DNA from 2 places in the Massilia aerilata genome. Region 2 is predicted to be linked to the other one. Evidence: riboswitches for the same ligand, from Rfam matches in the RefSeq annotation. Region 2 holds a riboswitch; the other holds the start of a gene.
What was found. Region 2 has a riboswitch for cobalamin ahead of ACFPO9_RS13685 (TonB-dependent receptor). Riboswitches for the same ligand answer to the same signal wherever they lie in the genome.
Positions count from the first base shown of each region.

Region 1: linked by a shared signal. The riboswitch ahead of ACFPO9_RS23375 (TonB-dependent receptor plug domain-containing protein) and the one ahead of ACFPO9_RS13685 (TonB-dependent receptor) in region 2 are both predicted to bind cobalamin.

Region 1 covers NZ_JBHSMZ010000023.1:708-8,397, reverse strand. The annotation lists gene ACFPO9_RS23395 (cobyrinate a,c-diamide synthase) at 1-1,131, opposite strand, end outside; gene cobO (cob(I)yrinic acid a,c-diamide adenosyltransferase) at 1,131-1,769, opposite strand; gene ACFPO9_RS23385 (ABC transporter ATP-binding protein) at 1,750-2,538, opposite strand; gene ACFPO9_RS23380 (FecCD family ABC transporter permease) at 2,540-3,562, opposite strand; gene ACFPO9_RS23375 (TonB-dependent receptor plug domain-containing protein) at 3,581-5,431, opposite strand; cobalamin riboswitch at 5,502-5,723, opposite strand; gene ACFPO9_RS23370 (histidine phosphatase family protein) at 5,718-6,263, opposite strand; gene ACFPO9_RS23365 (adenosylcobinamide-GDP ribazoletransferase) at 6,267-7,046, opposite strand; gene cobT (nicotinate-nucleotide--dimethylbenzimidazole phosphoribosyltransferase) at 7,055-7,690, opposite strand, start outside.
Region 2 covers NZ_JBHSMZ010000008.1:225,613-233,302, forward strand. The annotation lists gene ACFPO9_RS13675 (hypothetical protein) at 1-851, opposite strand, end outside; gene ACFPO9_RS13680 (M1 family metallopeptidase) at 848-3,073, opposite strand; cobalamin riboswitch at 3,186-3,420, shown strand; gene ACFPO9_RS13685 (TonB-dependent receptor) at 3,494-5,446, shown strand; gene ACFPO9_RS13690 (thiol:disulfide interchange protein DsbA/DsbL) at 5,647-6,309, shown strand; gene ACFPO9_RS13695 (hypothetical protein) at 6,306-6,647, shown strand; gene ACFPO9_RS13700 (thiol:disulfide interchange protein DsbA/DsbL) at 6,775-7,449, shown strand; gene ACFPO9_RS13705 (ATP-binding protein) at 7,452-7,690, opposite strand, start outside.

The DNA.
Region 1 (7,690 bases), on a different contig from region 2:
ATAATGAAAGGTGTGGCCACGCATTTCGCCGGCCGCGGTGGGCATGCCCTGCGAGCCGAGACCGGCCAGGCGCTGCTGCATGAACACCTGCCCCGGCAGCAGGGCGGGCATGGTGAAACAATGGCCGTCCTTGTCGGTGATGGACTCGGCCACCGCCATCATGCCGCCGCATTCGGCCAGGATCGGCAGGCCGGCGGCGTGCGCGGCGCGGATCGAATCGCGCCAGTGCGCCGCCTTCGAGAGCGCGGCCATGTGCAGCTCCGGATAGCCGCCCGGCAGCCAGACCGCGTTGGCGCCGGTGGGTACCGGCTGGTCGGCCAGCGGCGAGAAGAAGGCCAGCTGCGCGCCGAGCTGCCGCAGCACGTCCAGGTTGGCGGAATAGATGAAGCAGAAGGCGGCGTCGCGCGCGACCGCCACCGTCTTCCCGGCCAGCAGCGGCGGGATGGGCTGCTCCGGCGCGGCGTGATCGGGCAGGCGCGGCGCGATTGCCTGCCAGGCCTGGGTGTCCAGGTGCAGCTGGTCGGCCAGCTCGTCCAGGATGACGTCGATGTCGTCGACTTCGGCGGGCAGCACCAGGCCCAGGTGGCGTTCAGGCAGTGTTCTCGCCTGCTTCGGCAGGCTCGCCAGCAGCGGAATGCCGCGCAGCGAGGTGGCCACCATCTGGCGGTGTCCGTCGCTGGCCACGCGGTTGGCGACCACGCCGGCCATCTGCACCGGGCCGTAGTCGCGCAGACCCTGCACCACCGCGCCGGCGGTCTGCGCCATGGCGGAGGCGTCGATCACGGCCAGCACCGGGATGTCGAAGGCGCGCGACAGGTCGGCGGCCGATGGGTTGCCGTCGTACAGGCCCATCACGCCTTCGATCAGGACCACGTCGGCGTCGCGCGCGGCCTGCGCCAGGCGGCGCCGGCAGGCTTCCAGGCCGACCATCCACAGGTCCAGCGTGTGCACCTTCGAGCCGCAGGCGCGTTCGAGCAGCATCGGGTCGATGAAGTCGGGGCCGCACTTGAACACCCGCACGCGCTGGCCCTGGCGCACCAGGCCGCGCGCGAGGGCCGCGGTGATCGTGGTCTTGCCCTGGCCGGAAGCGGTGGCCGCCACCAGCAGCATGCGTGCGCCGGGGTGCGTCATCACCACTCCGTCCCGGCCTGCGCCGCGATGCCCGCCTTGAAGGCGTGCTTGACCACGTTCATTTCGGTGACGGTGTCCGCCACCTCGATCAGTTCGGGCGGCGCCGCGCGCCCGGTCACCACCACATGCTGCATGGCCGGGCGCTCGAGCAGGTCGGCGATCACCGCATGCACGTCCAGGTAGCGGTATTTCAGGGCGATGTTCAGCTCATCGAGCACCACCAGGCCGATTTCCGGGTCGTCCAGGAAGCGCCTGGCCTGCTGCCAGGCCTCTTCGGCCTTGGCGATGTCGCGCTCGCGGTTCTGGGTTTCCCAGGTATAGCCTTCGCCCATCGCGTGGAAGCCGACTTCTTCGGGAAAGCGGCGCAGGAACTGTTCCTCTCCGGTCGACATCGCGCCCTTGATGAACTGGACCACGCCCACCTTCATGCCGTGGCCCAGCGCGCGCACCGCCATGCCGAAGGCGCTCGAGCTCTTGCCCTTGCCGTTGCCGGTATTGACGATGATGATGCCGATCTTCTTGTCGGCCGCCGCGATTTTTGCGTCGATCACGGCCTTCTTGCGCTCCATGCGCTGGCGGTGGCGTTCGTTCAGTGCTGTAGTAGCGGCAGCAGTGTCTTCAGGCGTCATGGTGTTCATGGTGGTCCTCGAAAGGGATGAAGATGCGGCGGCCGCCGTGCTCGATCATCTCGATCGGGTGGCCGAGGTAGTCGCCCAGCAGCGCCGGCTGCATGACCTGCGCGACCGGGCCGGCCAGCCAGCCGCCGTCGCCGCGCAGCAGCAGGGCGTGGGTGGAAATGCTGTGCGCCAGGTTGAGGTCATGGCCGATCATGACCACGGTCTTGCGCTCGCGCCGGCACAGGCGCGCGAGCAGGCCGGTCACGCTCACCTGATGGGCCAGGTCGAGCGCGTTCGCCGGTTCGTCCAGCAGCAGCAGCGGCGTGTCCTGGGCCAGCAGGGCGGCGATCGCGACCCGCTGGCGCTCGCCGCCGGACAGGGTGCGCACGTCGCGCGTTGCCAGGTGCTCGACTTCCATCGCCGCCAGCGCCTGCAGCGCAGCCTGGTGGTCGTCGCTGCCTTCCCAGTAGCGGTTGCCGTGGTAGGGATGGCGCGCGGACAGCACGGTGTCGATCGCGCTGTAGGCGAAAGCGTCGGTGCGCGACTGCGCCAGGTAGGCCCGCTGGCGCGCCAGTTCTTCGAGCGGCCAGTCGTCCAGGCTTCTGTCGCCCAGCTTTACCTCTCCCCGGTTCGCGCTTCGCAGCCCGGCCAGGGTGCGCAGCAGAGTGCTCTTACCGGCGCCGTTGCGGCCGATGATGCTCCAGCATTCGCCGGCCTGCACGGACCAGTCGAGATCCCGCACCAGCGTGCGTTCGGCAACCTGCAGCGTGAGTTGTTCGGTCGCTATCATCTTATTTGCGCAGCTGGTGGAGTTGGTACAGGAAGACCGGTGCGCCGATCAGCGCCGTGATCGCGCCCACCGGCAGCTGGGTCGGTGCAATCACAGTGCGCGCCAGGGTGTCGCACAGGACCAGGAAGCTGCCGCCCAGCAGCACGGCCGAAGGAATCAGCACGCGGTGGTCCGGGCCGAAGGCGAAGCGGCAGGCGTGCGGCACGATCAGGCCGACGAAGCCGATCGAGCCGGCGTTCGTCACCGCGCTGGCCGTCAGTACGCCGGACACGAAGAACAGCCCCTTGCGCAGGCGGCCGACTTCGATGCCCAGTGTGCGCGCGGTGTCGGCATGCAGGGCCAGCACGTTCATCGCACGCGCATTGCGCACGGCGAAGGCGAGTCCGCCGGCCAGCACCACCCAGGGCAGCAGCCGCAGCGGCGTGCCGGCCAGGTCGCCGATCATCCAGAACACCATGTTGCGCAGGGCGCCTTCGGGTGCGATCGACAGCATCAGCGTCACCAGGGCCATGCAGAAGGACATCAGGATCACGCCGGTCAGCAGCAGGGTCGAGGTGCCGCCTTCGGCCGCCACGCCACCGCGGATGTCGCGCCGCGCCAGTAGATACAGCAGCATCGACACCGCCACCGCGCCGGCCAGCGCGGCGCCGTCGACCACCGCCGCCGCGCACATCATCAGCAGTGCGAACAGGGCGCCGACCGAGGCACCGGCCGAGATCCCCAGCACATAAGGATCGGCCAGCGGATTGCGCAGCAGGGCCTGCATCATGACGCCGGCCAGGGCCAGCCCGCCGCCGGTGACGAAGGCGGTCAGCGCCCGTCCGCCGCGCAGCGCGAGCAAGGAAGCGGCGAGCGAATCCTGGCGGCCGTGCAGCACCTGGCCCACCGCATCGGGCAGCTCCGCCAGCGCGACCGTGACCGAGCCCGTGACGCCGGAAAACAGCAGGCAGGCGAGGGCGGCAAGCAGGAGTGTGCCGACGATCATGGTGGTGCGCTGGCGCGCGGCCTGATGGAATGGATGCATGCTGGTCTGAAGTTTGAATTAACGGATCCCGTAGCGCAGCGCGGCGAACCAGCTGCGTTCGGTCGTGCCGTAATATCGCGCCAGCTCGTAGCGCTTGTCGAGCACATTATCGAGACGCAGCAGCAGCGACCAGTCGGCCGTGAAGCGCCATGTAGTGTACAGGTTCAGCAGGCCGTAGCCGCCCAGGCGGTTGGCATTCGCGGCGTCGTCGAAACGGCTGCCTGATGCTTGCAGTTCGGCGCCGAACTCGGCGCGGTCGAGCGCATGGGCGGCCGTCAGGCTGGCGTGGCGGCGCGAACGGCGGGCCAGCTGCTTGCCGGTGGTCTCGTCACGCGGGTCCTGCAAGTCGGCGCTGGCGCGCAGGTCGATGCCGTAGGCACGGGTCTCGACCGACATCGTCAGGCCTTCGAGCAGGGCGCGATTGACGTTGTAGGCGCAGCTGCCGGTGCGGCTGGGGCAGGGATTGACCGTCACCAGCATGTCGGTCAGGCGGTTGCGGTAGTAGTTCGCCTGCAGCTCGGCGCCGGCGATCCGGTAGCGCAGGCCGGCCTCGACATTGCGGCCCTGTTCCGGCTTGTTGGTCGGGAGCCCGTAGCCCGGGTAGTACAGCTCGTTGTAGGTCGGCGCGCGGAAGCTGGTGCCGACGCTGGCGGTGGCGCGCAAATCCCTGCTGAATTCGTAGCCGTAGCCGGCCGCGCCGGTGGTCTTGCCGCCGTAGACCGACTGGTCCCTGCGCAGGCCGAGGTCGAGCAGGTGGCTACCGCGGCGCAGGTCGTAAGCGGCGGCGACGGAATTGGTGATGCGCGAGCGGTTCAGCGCGGTGCTGGAGCTGGACAGCACTTCTTCCTTGCGGTGGCCGAGCAGGACTTGCAGGCTGTCGCCGTTCAGATCGAAGCTGTTCTGCCAGGTGAATTCGGTCTGGCGGGTATCGATCTGGCTGGCGCCGCTGGCGGCCGCGCTGGTGAAGCTGCCCAGCCGGTCGTTGGAGCGGGCCGCCTGCAGGCTGCTGCGCCAGTTGGGCAGGATGCGGTCGTTCAGGAACAGGACGTAGCTGTCGATGTCCTGTTCGTTGTGGGTGTCGTAGCTGGCCGCGCCGCTGTCGTACTGCGCGCGCAGGCGGCTCTTCAGGAATTGCAGGCCAGCTTCGTGGCCGGGCGCGAGTTGCACGGCCACCCGGCCGTTCACGCTGTTGCGCGCATAGCCGTCGTCGTCCTTGTTGTAGCTCGAGGAGCCGGGACGGGTGCTGGAGAAGCCGTCGGCATCTTCGCGTGCGGCGCTGAGCGCGTAGCTGAGGCTATGTTCGCCGCCGGTCGCGCCGTGCACGCCGGCGTCGTACTGACGGGCGCCGTAGCTGCCGGCGCCTGCGCTGGCGCTGAAGCTTGGGGTACCCTCACTTTTCCTGGTGAAGATCTGCACCACGCCGCCGATTGCGTCGGCGCCGTACAGGGCGCTCAGCGGGCCGTAGACGATTTCGATGTGGTCGATGCTCGACAGCGGGGTCGCATTCCAGCTGGCCGCGCCGGTGGTCGAGGAACCGATGCGCACGCCGTCGATCAGGACCACGACCTGGTTGCTGTTGGCGCCGCGCAGGAACACGCTGGTGCTGGCGCCCGGGCCGCCGTTGCGCACGATCTCGATGCCGCGCTGACGCCGGAGCAGGTCGGCGACGGAACCGGCGCCGGCGCGCGCGATCTCTTCACTGGTGATGACGGTGGTATCCGGGATCACCTCGTCGGCGCGCTGCGGCGTGCGGGTGGCGGTGACCACCACGGTGTCGATGGCCGGATCGGCGAAGGCGGGGATGAAAGGCGTAGCAAGGGTAATGGCGAGCAGGGGCGCGGCCGCCTGCCGTGAAACGGAAAAACGCATGATGATTTACTTTCGTGGACAACCGGCCGACGTCCCCGTAGGCCAGATTGAACAGAAGCGAGGGCAAGCCGCACGCTTCCACCTTTTGGCCGGTATCCGGGCTGGCAAGTGTGGCCGTCTGACCTTCCCATGCTTGCGCACAGTGGTATGAGAAGACGGTTGCCGCATGCATCTGCGGCACTTGCTTACCGTTGCGGGGGCAGCACGCGTTGGCTCGATCGAGGAGCTTCGCGTTTCCCGTTTAACTGCGCCTGAAGACTCAGGCGCGAGCACCAAAACGCCGACATTATACGTCGAGCATCACCAGCTCGCCATAAGCGATGCGATGCGGGGTGCCGGCGGCGTCGAGCGCGGCCTGTTCGAGCGTCACGCCGGCGCGCATGGCGCTCAGCAGCCGGATGGTGCCGGCATGGCAGACCAGCAGTGCCTGCGCATGGCCGGACTGGCGCACATCGCCGAGGAAGGCGGCCACGCGCCGCGCGACCTCGAGCACGCATTCGGCGCCGCCCGGGCGGTAGTGGAGCAGGTCGGCGCTCCAGGCGTCGACTTCCTGGCGCGGGATCGCATCCCAGGATTGCATTTCCCAGCGGCCGAAGTCCATCTCGGCCAGGCGCGCATCGAAGTGCAACGCGACCGGTTGCAGGCGGCGCGCCAGCAATGCGCAGCGCTGCAACGGGCTGGCGTAGACAGGGAGCGCACCCGGCAGGCCGGCCGCGCGCAGGCTCGCATGCACGCGCGCGAGCTCAGGCTCCGTGACGGCGAGGTCGCTGGCGCCGTAGCACAGGCCGGGCGCGACATCGGGCTGCGGATGACGGACCAGGTAAAGCTTCACCGCTCAGGGCCAGGCGCCGTGGCCGAGGGTGGCCAGCACGCCGATATAGACGAAGACTTCGGCCAACTGCTGCACCGCGCCCAGGCAGTCGCCGGTGTAGCCGCCGAGGCGGATCTGCAGCTTGCGACCCAGCCAGACGGCGGCCAGCAGGGCGGCGAGCAGCGCCGCCAGCAGCGCATCGGTGGTAATCCAGCCCGTCATCAACAGGAGCGGCGCCGGCAGCAGTGCGGTGAGGGCGGCGATCGCGAATTCGGTGGACGTCATCTGCTGGGCGAGCGGCTTGGCCTTGCCTTCGCCGCGCACATAGTCCAGTTTCCAGATCAGCGAGGACGCGGCCAGGCGCGACAGCGGATGCGCCAGGAACAGCGCGCCGACCGCCACGCGTGGCGGCAGCATCGCCAGCGCGGTCAGTTTCGCGGCCAGCATGCAGACGATGCCGATCGCACCGTAGGCGCCGACGCGCGAATCCTTCATGATCTCCAGCACGCGCTCACGCGTCATGCCGCCGCCCAGGCCATCGCAGGTATCGGCGAAACCGTCTTCGTGAAAGGCGCCGGTCAGGTAGATTGAGGCCGCGGTCGACAGCACGGCCGCCACCGGCGCCGGCAGCACCAGGGCCGCCGCGTAATACACGGCGGCGGCGATGGCCGCGACCACGCAGCCGACCAGCGGAAAGTAGCGCGAGGCGTGCTGCAGCCAGCTGGCTTCGAAGCCGACCCAGGACGGAATCGGCAGGCGCGTGAAGAACTGCAGCGCGATGAAGAAGAGGCGGAGCTGCTGCATTGCTGTCTTTACGCGACTTCCGATTTTTCGCTGACGCTGGCGGAGGAGAAGGTCGCCATCTCGTTCAGGAAGTTGGCGGCCGCATGCAGCAGCGGCAGCGCGAGCGCGGCGCCGGTGCCTTCGCCGAGCCGCATGCCCAGCTGGAGCAGCGGGCGGGCGCCGAGCTGCTCGAGCATGCGGCGGTGACCGGCTTCGTCGGAGCAGTGCGCGAACACGCAGTAGTCGAGGACGGCGGGCGCGATGCGGCTGGCGGCCAGCAGGGCGGAGGTGACGATGAAGCCGTCGATCAACAGGGTCTTGCGCATGGCCGCGGCCTTGAGCATGGCGCCGCTCATCATCGCGATCTCGAAACCGCCAAAGGTGGCCAGGACGTCGAGCGGATCGCTGACGCCGGCATGATGCGCGACCGCCGCTTCGATCACGCGCTGCTTGCGCAGCACACCATCCGGCGACAGCCCGGTGCCGGCGCCGACGCAGTCCGCAACCGGGATGCCGGACAGCTTATGCATCAGCGCCGCGGCGGCGGTCGTGTTCCCGATGCCCATTTCACCGAAGCCGACGACATTGCCCGGCAAGTCCGCGACCAGGGCGGCGCCGTGCTCCATCGCAGTGGCGCACTGCTGCGCCGTCATCGCCGGCTCCTG
Region 2 (7,690 bases):
TGCGTCAACAGGAAGGCAGCCGCGGTGCCGCCCGCGCCGATTGCAGGAACGTGCAGGCGCGCCAGCGCCAGCAGGGCGGCCAGCAGCAAGCCGGCACCGGTGACGATCACGTACACGGCCAGCAGCGTGAGCGGACGGCGCATCATCAGGCGCACGCCGCCCCACCAGGCCACGATGGCCGAGCGGCGCCGGCGTTCGTTGGCGAGCAGGGCGCGGCCGGCGTCGATGGTCGCGTGCACCAGCACGAAGGCCAGCGCGGTGACGAACAGCGCGATATGCGAGGCGCGCTCGGCCTCGCTTTCCAGGATCGCACTCTCGGCGCTCTTGCCGGCCACCTTGAAGGCGATGCCGGCGACGATGCCGACGATGAGCAGCGGGACCGCGCTCCACACCAGCATGCGGAACATGCGCGCGTATTCCTGGGCGCCGCCGGCCAGCAGGTCGATGAAGCCGGGGCGCTTGGTCGCGCGCGCGGCGTGGATCGTCATCCCGGCCAGCAGCGGCGACAGCAGCAGGGTCAGCGCCAGCGCGACGATGCCGCCGCTGCCGATGGCCGCGCCGAAGCGCTCGCGCACACCGCCGATCAGGTCGGCGATGGCGAGCATGTCGAGCTTCTGGGCCAGCTGCGGCGCGTGCACCGAGTGGTCGAGGCTGGCGCCCAGCATCTGCCACACCGGCAGGCTGGCGACGACGGTCGGCAGCAGGAGCAGCACGGCCCACCACAGCATCAGGCGCCACTGCAGCGCGGCGCGCATCGCGCCGAACAGGGGGCGCAGGCCATGGCGGCGGCGCACGCCCGTGTTTTGCGGCGCCAGGGAAGGGGAGTCGAGGGTCTGGTCGGTGCTCATCATACGGTCGCGATCAGGGTGAGGAGGTATTCGATGAAGGCGGAAACATCCATGCCCCAGCGGCGCGACGCACTGGCATCGGCCTTGATGGTGCGGCTGTCATCGAGCTTGTTGACGTCGAGGTAGTGCGAACGCTGCGGGTCGAGTTCGGCCGAGACGGCTTCGGCCGGTTTGGTCCAGCTGAATTTATGCCAGCTCTCATTGGCGTCCCAGCGCACGTTCTCGACGCTGCCGTCTGCGAACTTCACGGTCAGCAGCTGGGGCACCGCGGCGCCGTTGCGGCGCACCAGCACCTCGGTGCGGAAGGGGTAGGGCCCCGTGCCTTCCTTGGCTTTCGGGTTCGCCTTCTTCCAGGCTTCGCGTTCCTTCTCGACGCGCTTGTCGATGTCGTCCTGCTTGTCCTCGACCCAGTTGCTGCCTGCCTGGCGGGTGCCCGGCAGCGGCAGCTGCTCGCGGCTGGTCAGTTCGGCGACGCGGTCGTCGACCCTGGTCACGGCATACACCTGCTGGGCGAACACGGCTTCGACGGCGGCGCGCTGGCCGGTGACTTCGGCCAGGGTCTCGCGCAGGTCGGCGGTGCTCGGATGGCGGAATTTCCAGCGGCGGTAGTATTCCTTGAAGGCGCGCTCCATCGGCTCCTTGCCGACGCGCGCCTCGAGGTCGCGCATCAGGGTCGCGGTGCGGCTGTAGACCGGGCCGATGTCCTGCAGGCGGTCGTAGGCGTTCTGGCCCGGCGCGTCGGCCGGGTCGTTGCGCGGGGTGCCGGTGCGCTCGGCCGCGAAGGCGTCGAAGCTCGGCGTGATGCCGATCCGGCGCATGAAGGGCGAGGCGGCGTGGATCTGCTGGCCGCGCTCGCGGATCATGCGCAGGTCCCAGTATTCGTTCAGGCCTTCGTCCAGCACCGGCTCTTCGAACTCGTTGTTCGCGAGCAGGCCATAAAAGTAGCCGTGGCCGAATTCGTGGATCGTGACGAAGTCCAGCATGTACTGGTTCATGAGGTCGGGCTCGACCCGGGCATAGCCTTCGGCGGTGAAGAAGGTCGGGTACTCCATGCCGCCGGCTTCCTCGGCGTTGTGCGGCGGGATCACGACCGTCAGCGTTTTATAGGGATACGGGCCGAGCGTGTTCGAGAAATAGGTCAGCGAATCCTTGGCCGCCTTCATCGCCGGCGCCGCGCTGGCCGCGTATTCGGGCGGGTAGAGCACGGTGACGGTGACGTTCGGGCTGCCCGGGCCGGTCCAGGTCTCGACCATCGGCTTGCTGCTCCGCTTGTCGGCGGTCCAGGCGAAGTCGTGGACGTCGCCCTGCACGTAGCGGTGGGTCAGCATGCCGTTCTTCTCGACCGGGGCGCCCTGCGGCTCGCCGGTGGCGCCGACCGTGTACTCCTTCGGCGCCGAGATGCGCACGTCGTAGCTGCCGAAATCGGCGTAGAACTCGGAGTTCAGGTGCATCTCGTGGGCGTTCCAGCGCGGGGCGGTGGCGCCCCGTTCGCCCGGCAGTTCGAGCACGCCGATCTTCGGGAACCACTGGCCGACCAGGTGGAAGCTGCCGAAATAGCCGGTGCGCGCCATCACCCGCGGCAGCTGGGTGTGGAAGTCGATGTCCAGCAGGGTCGAGGCGCCCGGCGCCACGGCTGCCGGCAGGTCGAAGCGCACCACGGTGTGGTCGGTGGCAGGTCCGTTGTCCGGGTGGACGAAGGTCCAGGGCACGGTGGCCTCGCCTTGCGTGACCGTGCGCAGGGCGATGTGGCCCCATTCGCCTTCCTTGATTTCGACGCCGGAGCGGAAGGCGCCCTCGCGCTGGCGCTTCTCGGTGAAGAAGGTGCTGCCCGCGCCTTCGAAGGCGTTCATGTACAGGTGCACGTAGACGCTCTTCACCGGCACGCTGCTGCGGTTGCGCCAGGTGAGCTTTTCGCGGCCCGTCACCGTGTGCTTGACCGGGTCGAGGGTGGCGTCGATGTCGTAGTGGACGACCCGGTCCGACAGCGTCGGCTCGAGGCCGGTGCGGGCGCCGCCCCAGGCGTTCTGGCTGCTGGCGACCTGCACCGCGGCGGCGTTCGGCGCCGCCAGCGCGATGCCGTCCGTTGACGCTGCCGGCGCGGCGGCTGCGGCGGGCGCAGGTGCGGCGGCATCCGGCCCGGCCAGCAGGTCGGCGGTGACCGCCACCCCCGCCGCCAGCAGGACCGCGGCTGCGCCCGTGCGCAGGAATGTGGAACCCAATCTCATCTAAGACCCCCAAAGTCGAACTTGCGTTTTGTTAAGTTGCTTTTGTGGACACACTATATTCGAAAATCACCCTGAATAGACCACCCACCGGTAGAGATGTTGCTTATTAGGTTTATAATTTCGGGGTTCTGGTGCCCGCACGCGTCTTCCCTCGCGTGCAGTTAAACGGGAAACACGGAGCGCAGGCGCCCCCGGCGCCGCGCCAACGTGTGCTGCCCCCGCAACGGTAAACAAGCGCCATCGTGATGATGGCTGGCTGCTTCAAGGACCACTGCGCGCTTCGCGTGCAGGAAGGTGAAGCAGTTCGTCTTGCTAGCCCGGATACCGGCCAGACAGGGGGAAGCGGGCGGTTTGCCGCGCTTCCATATTGAGCCGGCATGCGGGGACGCGCGCCGGCCTAACGATCCAGCTTTGAATATCATGAATTCCAAGAATCAGCCCGCGCTCGCGCTGGCCTGCGCCATTGCCATTACCCTGCCTTTTGCCGCCCACGCGGATGAACCCCTGGCCAGCACCGTCGTCATCACCGGTTCGCGCTTCCCCAGCGCCGAATCGCTGGAGCCGATCGGCGCCACCGTCATCACCCGCGACGAGATCCGCCAGGCCGGCGTCAACGACGTCAATGGCGCGATCCGCAAGATCGGCGGCGTGTTCGGGCGCCAGAGCCTGGACTCCTCGCCCGACTTCGCGCTCGACCTGCGCGGCTTCGGCACCAACGGCGCGCAGAACATGGTGATCCTGGTCGACGGCGTGCGCCTGAACGAGAACGAACTGGCGAACTCGGTGCTGTCGACGATCCCGATCGACACCGTCGAGCGCATCGAAATCGTCCGCGGCGGTAGCAGCGTGCTGTACGGCGAAGGCGCGACCGGCGGCGTGATCCAGATCGTCACGCGCAAGGACGCTCGCTATGCCCGCTCGGGCACGCATGGCTCGGTATTCGCCGAGGCCGGCCAGTTCAAGGAACGCGACCTGCGCGCTTCCGTGTCGCACGTGGCAGGCAATCTCAGCGTCGATGCCGCCGTGGCGCGCCAGGACAACGACAACTACCGCGCCAACAGCGCCTTCACGCAGAACAGCCTGTCGGCCGGGGTGCAGGTGGCCTATGCGGGTGGCCGCGCCGGTGTGCGCGTGGAAAGCGCGCGCCAGGATACGCGCCTGCCGGGCTCGCTGACCCTGGCCCAGTTCCAGGCCGATCCGCGCCAGAGCCAGACCCCGAACGATTTCGGCACGCTGGATACGGACCGCGTCAACGCCTTTGCCGAATACCGCATCGGCGAAGTCGACCTGGCGGCCGAGCTGTCGCACCGCGAGCGCGACGTCGACTCGAACTACTATTTCGGTACCAGCGCCTCGGTGACGAAGTACAAGGGCCGCCAGAACCAGTTCTCGCCGCGTGCGCGCTGGCTGCATACGCTGGACGGCGGCATGCTGAACGAGCTGGTGACCGGCGTCGACGTCATCGACTGGCAGCGCAAGACGACGGCCGACTATTCGCTGGCCGACGCCAGCCAGAAATCGAAGGCCTTCTACGTGCGCGACGAGCTGCGCTTCGACCCGGCCCACGACGGCCGCATCGCACTGGGCGCGCGCCGCGAGATCTTCGACAAGGATTACATCGACGCGATGGCCGGCGGTGTCGCGGACAATGGCTCGCAGGGCCAGAACGCCTGGGAGGCGCAGGGCAGCTACCGCCTGCTGCCGCAGCTGGAACTGACGGCGCGGGCAGGGCAGAGCTACCGCGTGGCCAACGTCGACGAGAACAGCTTCCGTACCAGCCTGAGCCTGCTGAAGGTGCAGACTTCGCACGACCTGGAATTCGGCGCCAGCTGGGGTGACGAAATGCGCAAGCTGACTGCCCGGGTGTTCCGCCACAAGCTGGACAACGAGATTTTCTACGACCCGACCGCCTTCGCCAATACCAACCTCGATCCGACCCGCCGCCAGGGCGTCGAGATCGACGCCGAGACCGCGTTGACGACCGGCTGGCGCGCCACCGCCCACTTGCAGCACGTGAACGCCAAATTCACCGACGGCCCGAACGCCGGCCGCGAGATGGTGCTGGTGCCGAAGAACGTGCTGACGGCCCGCCTGAGCTGGCTGCCGGGCAGTGGCCAGAGCGCAGACTTCGGCGCGCAATGGGTCGGCCGCCAGCGTTACGGCAGCGACTTCGACAACCGCTGCGCCGCCGCCATGCCGTCCTACGTGACCTTCGACGCACGCTACGCCGTCAAGCTGGGCGCATGGGAAGTCGCCGTCAACGGCCTCAACCTGGCCGACCGCCGCTACTTCAGCTACGCCTACGGCTGCCAGACGGGCATCTACCCGAGCGACGGCCGCCAGCTGAAACTCTCGGCCCGCTACGACTTCTGACAAAACGCAAACCGGGGTCAGACCCCGTTTTTTGGCAATATCCACCAGGCTGTTGCCAAAATTCGGGGTCTGACCCCGGTTTGAGGTAAGTCGTCGTTACAGCGGTAAGCAATTGCAAAAAACGGGAGGTGGGTTCGGCTTTGGGGCGAAAAAGTGGTAATCTCGCGGTCGTTTGCTCAATCAATTCGAGAAGGATACTTATGCGTTCCCTGCGTTTCGCCCTGCTTGCCGCCAGCCTCATCGCTAGCACCGCTTTTGCTTCGCCGACCGATCCGAAAAGCGGCGTCGAATACGTGACGCTCGCTCAGCCGCAGCCGGTGCAGGCGGCCGGCAAGAAGGTCGAGGTGATCGAGTTCTTCATGTACCACTGCCCGCACTGCAATGCGCTGGAACCGCAGTTCGAACAGTGGGTCAAAAAGCAGGGCGACAATATCGTCCTGAAGCGCGTGCACTTCCCGTTCACCGGCCCCAACGATCCGGAAGCCCACCTGTACCTGACGCTGGAAGCGATGGGCAAGGTCGACGAGATGCATGCAAAAGTGTTCAAGGCCATCCACCAGGACCGTATCCGCATGAAGGATGACGCGACCGTGATCGACTGGGCTTCGCGTAACGGCCTCGACCGCGCCGCGTTCACCAATACCTGGAATTCCTTCGGCGTGATGACCAAGCTGCGGGGACTGAACCGTATCGTCGAGGCCTACAAGGTCGACGGCGCGCCGACCATCGTGATCGACGGCAAGTACCAGACCTCGCCGGCCAAGGTCTACGAGACGGTCAAGACGAATAGCGAACCCCAGCTGTTCGCGGCCACCCTGCAGGTCCTGGATGCGCTGGTCGCAAAGGCAGCCAAAACGAAATGAGCGATGCGGAAGGCAAGATCCTGAAGATGTACGACAAGTCCAAGCCGGAAGACGAGGACTTGCACGACGTGAGCTACTACCTGCACTGGCTGTGGGGCGTGGTCGCGGTCCTGGCCGGCATGGTCTTCTGGCTCTGCATCGCCCTCGTGAATGCCGAAAACCAGCGCTATGCCCTGGTGTCGAACAAGTGCGCCGACCCGGTGTTCAAGGGCGAGATCGACCGCGCCTGCCTGCGCACCGTGCACTCGCGCGAGCACTGGTGGGAACACCTGTGGTACGGCGTCAGCCATATCCGCGCGGAGTTGCCCGAACCGCCGCCCAAGCCCAGGAAGCATTGATTTTCAGCGATCCCGAAAATCCCGCCACCGAGCGGGATTTTTTACGCCTCCTAAGTTTCCTTTAAGGCAATCTTTGCATGGAAGAATGCTAAGCTATGCATATCGCCCACGTTCAAAGGACCCCCAAATGCGTCTCCTGCGCCTTGCCGCCGCCTGCCTGCTCGCCACCGCTGTCTCGGCCACGATCCCAGCCTTCGCCTCGCCGGCGAACCCGCAGAACGGCGTCGATTACCTGACCCTCGCCCAGCCGCAGCCGGTGCAGGCGGCCGGCAAGAAGGTCGAGGTGATCGAGTTCTTCATGTACCACTGCCCGGTGTGCAATGGCCTGGAAGCGGGATTCGAGGACTGGGTCAAGAAGCAGGGCGACCGCATCCAGGTGCGCCGCATCCACATGCCCTATACCGGCGCCGCCGACCCGGAAGCCCACCTGTACCTGACCCTGGAAGCGCTGGGACGCCTGGACGACATGCACGCCAGGGTCTTCAACGCCGTGCACCAGCAGCGCATCCGCCTGAACCAGGACGCCGCCATCATCGACTGGGTGTCGAAGAACGGCATCGACCGCGCGAGCTTCCTGGGCGCCTGGAATTCCTTCGGCGTGCTGGCCCGCCTGCGCGGCCTGGAGCGCGTCATCGCCAACTACAAGGTGGAATCGGTGCCGACCATCATCGTCGATGGCAAATACATGACCTCGCCGTCCATGGCCCACGACAGCATCAAGACTAACAATCCGCAGGAAATGTTCCAGGCGACACTGCAGATCGCCGACGCGCTGGTGGCGAAGGCGGCGGCATCGAAATAATCTCAGGTGCTGAGGACGCCGTCGGGCAGGGTGATCACAAAACGCGCCCCGCCCAGCGGCGATGTCTCTACCTTCAGCTCGCCGCCATGCAGCCGGACCGCCTTGCGCGCGATCGACAGCCCGAGCCCGAAGCCGCCGGTGGCGCGGTCGCGGCTGCGGTCGAGCCGGTAGAAGGGCTCGAAGATGCGTTCCCGCTCCGCCTCGGGAATGCCGGGGCCGTCGTCGTCGACCAGGATCTCTA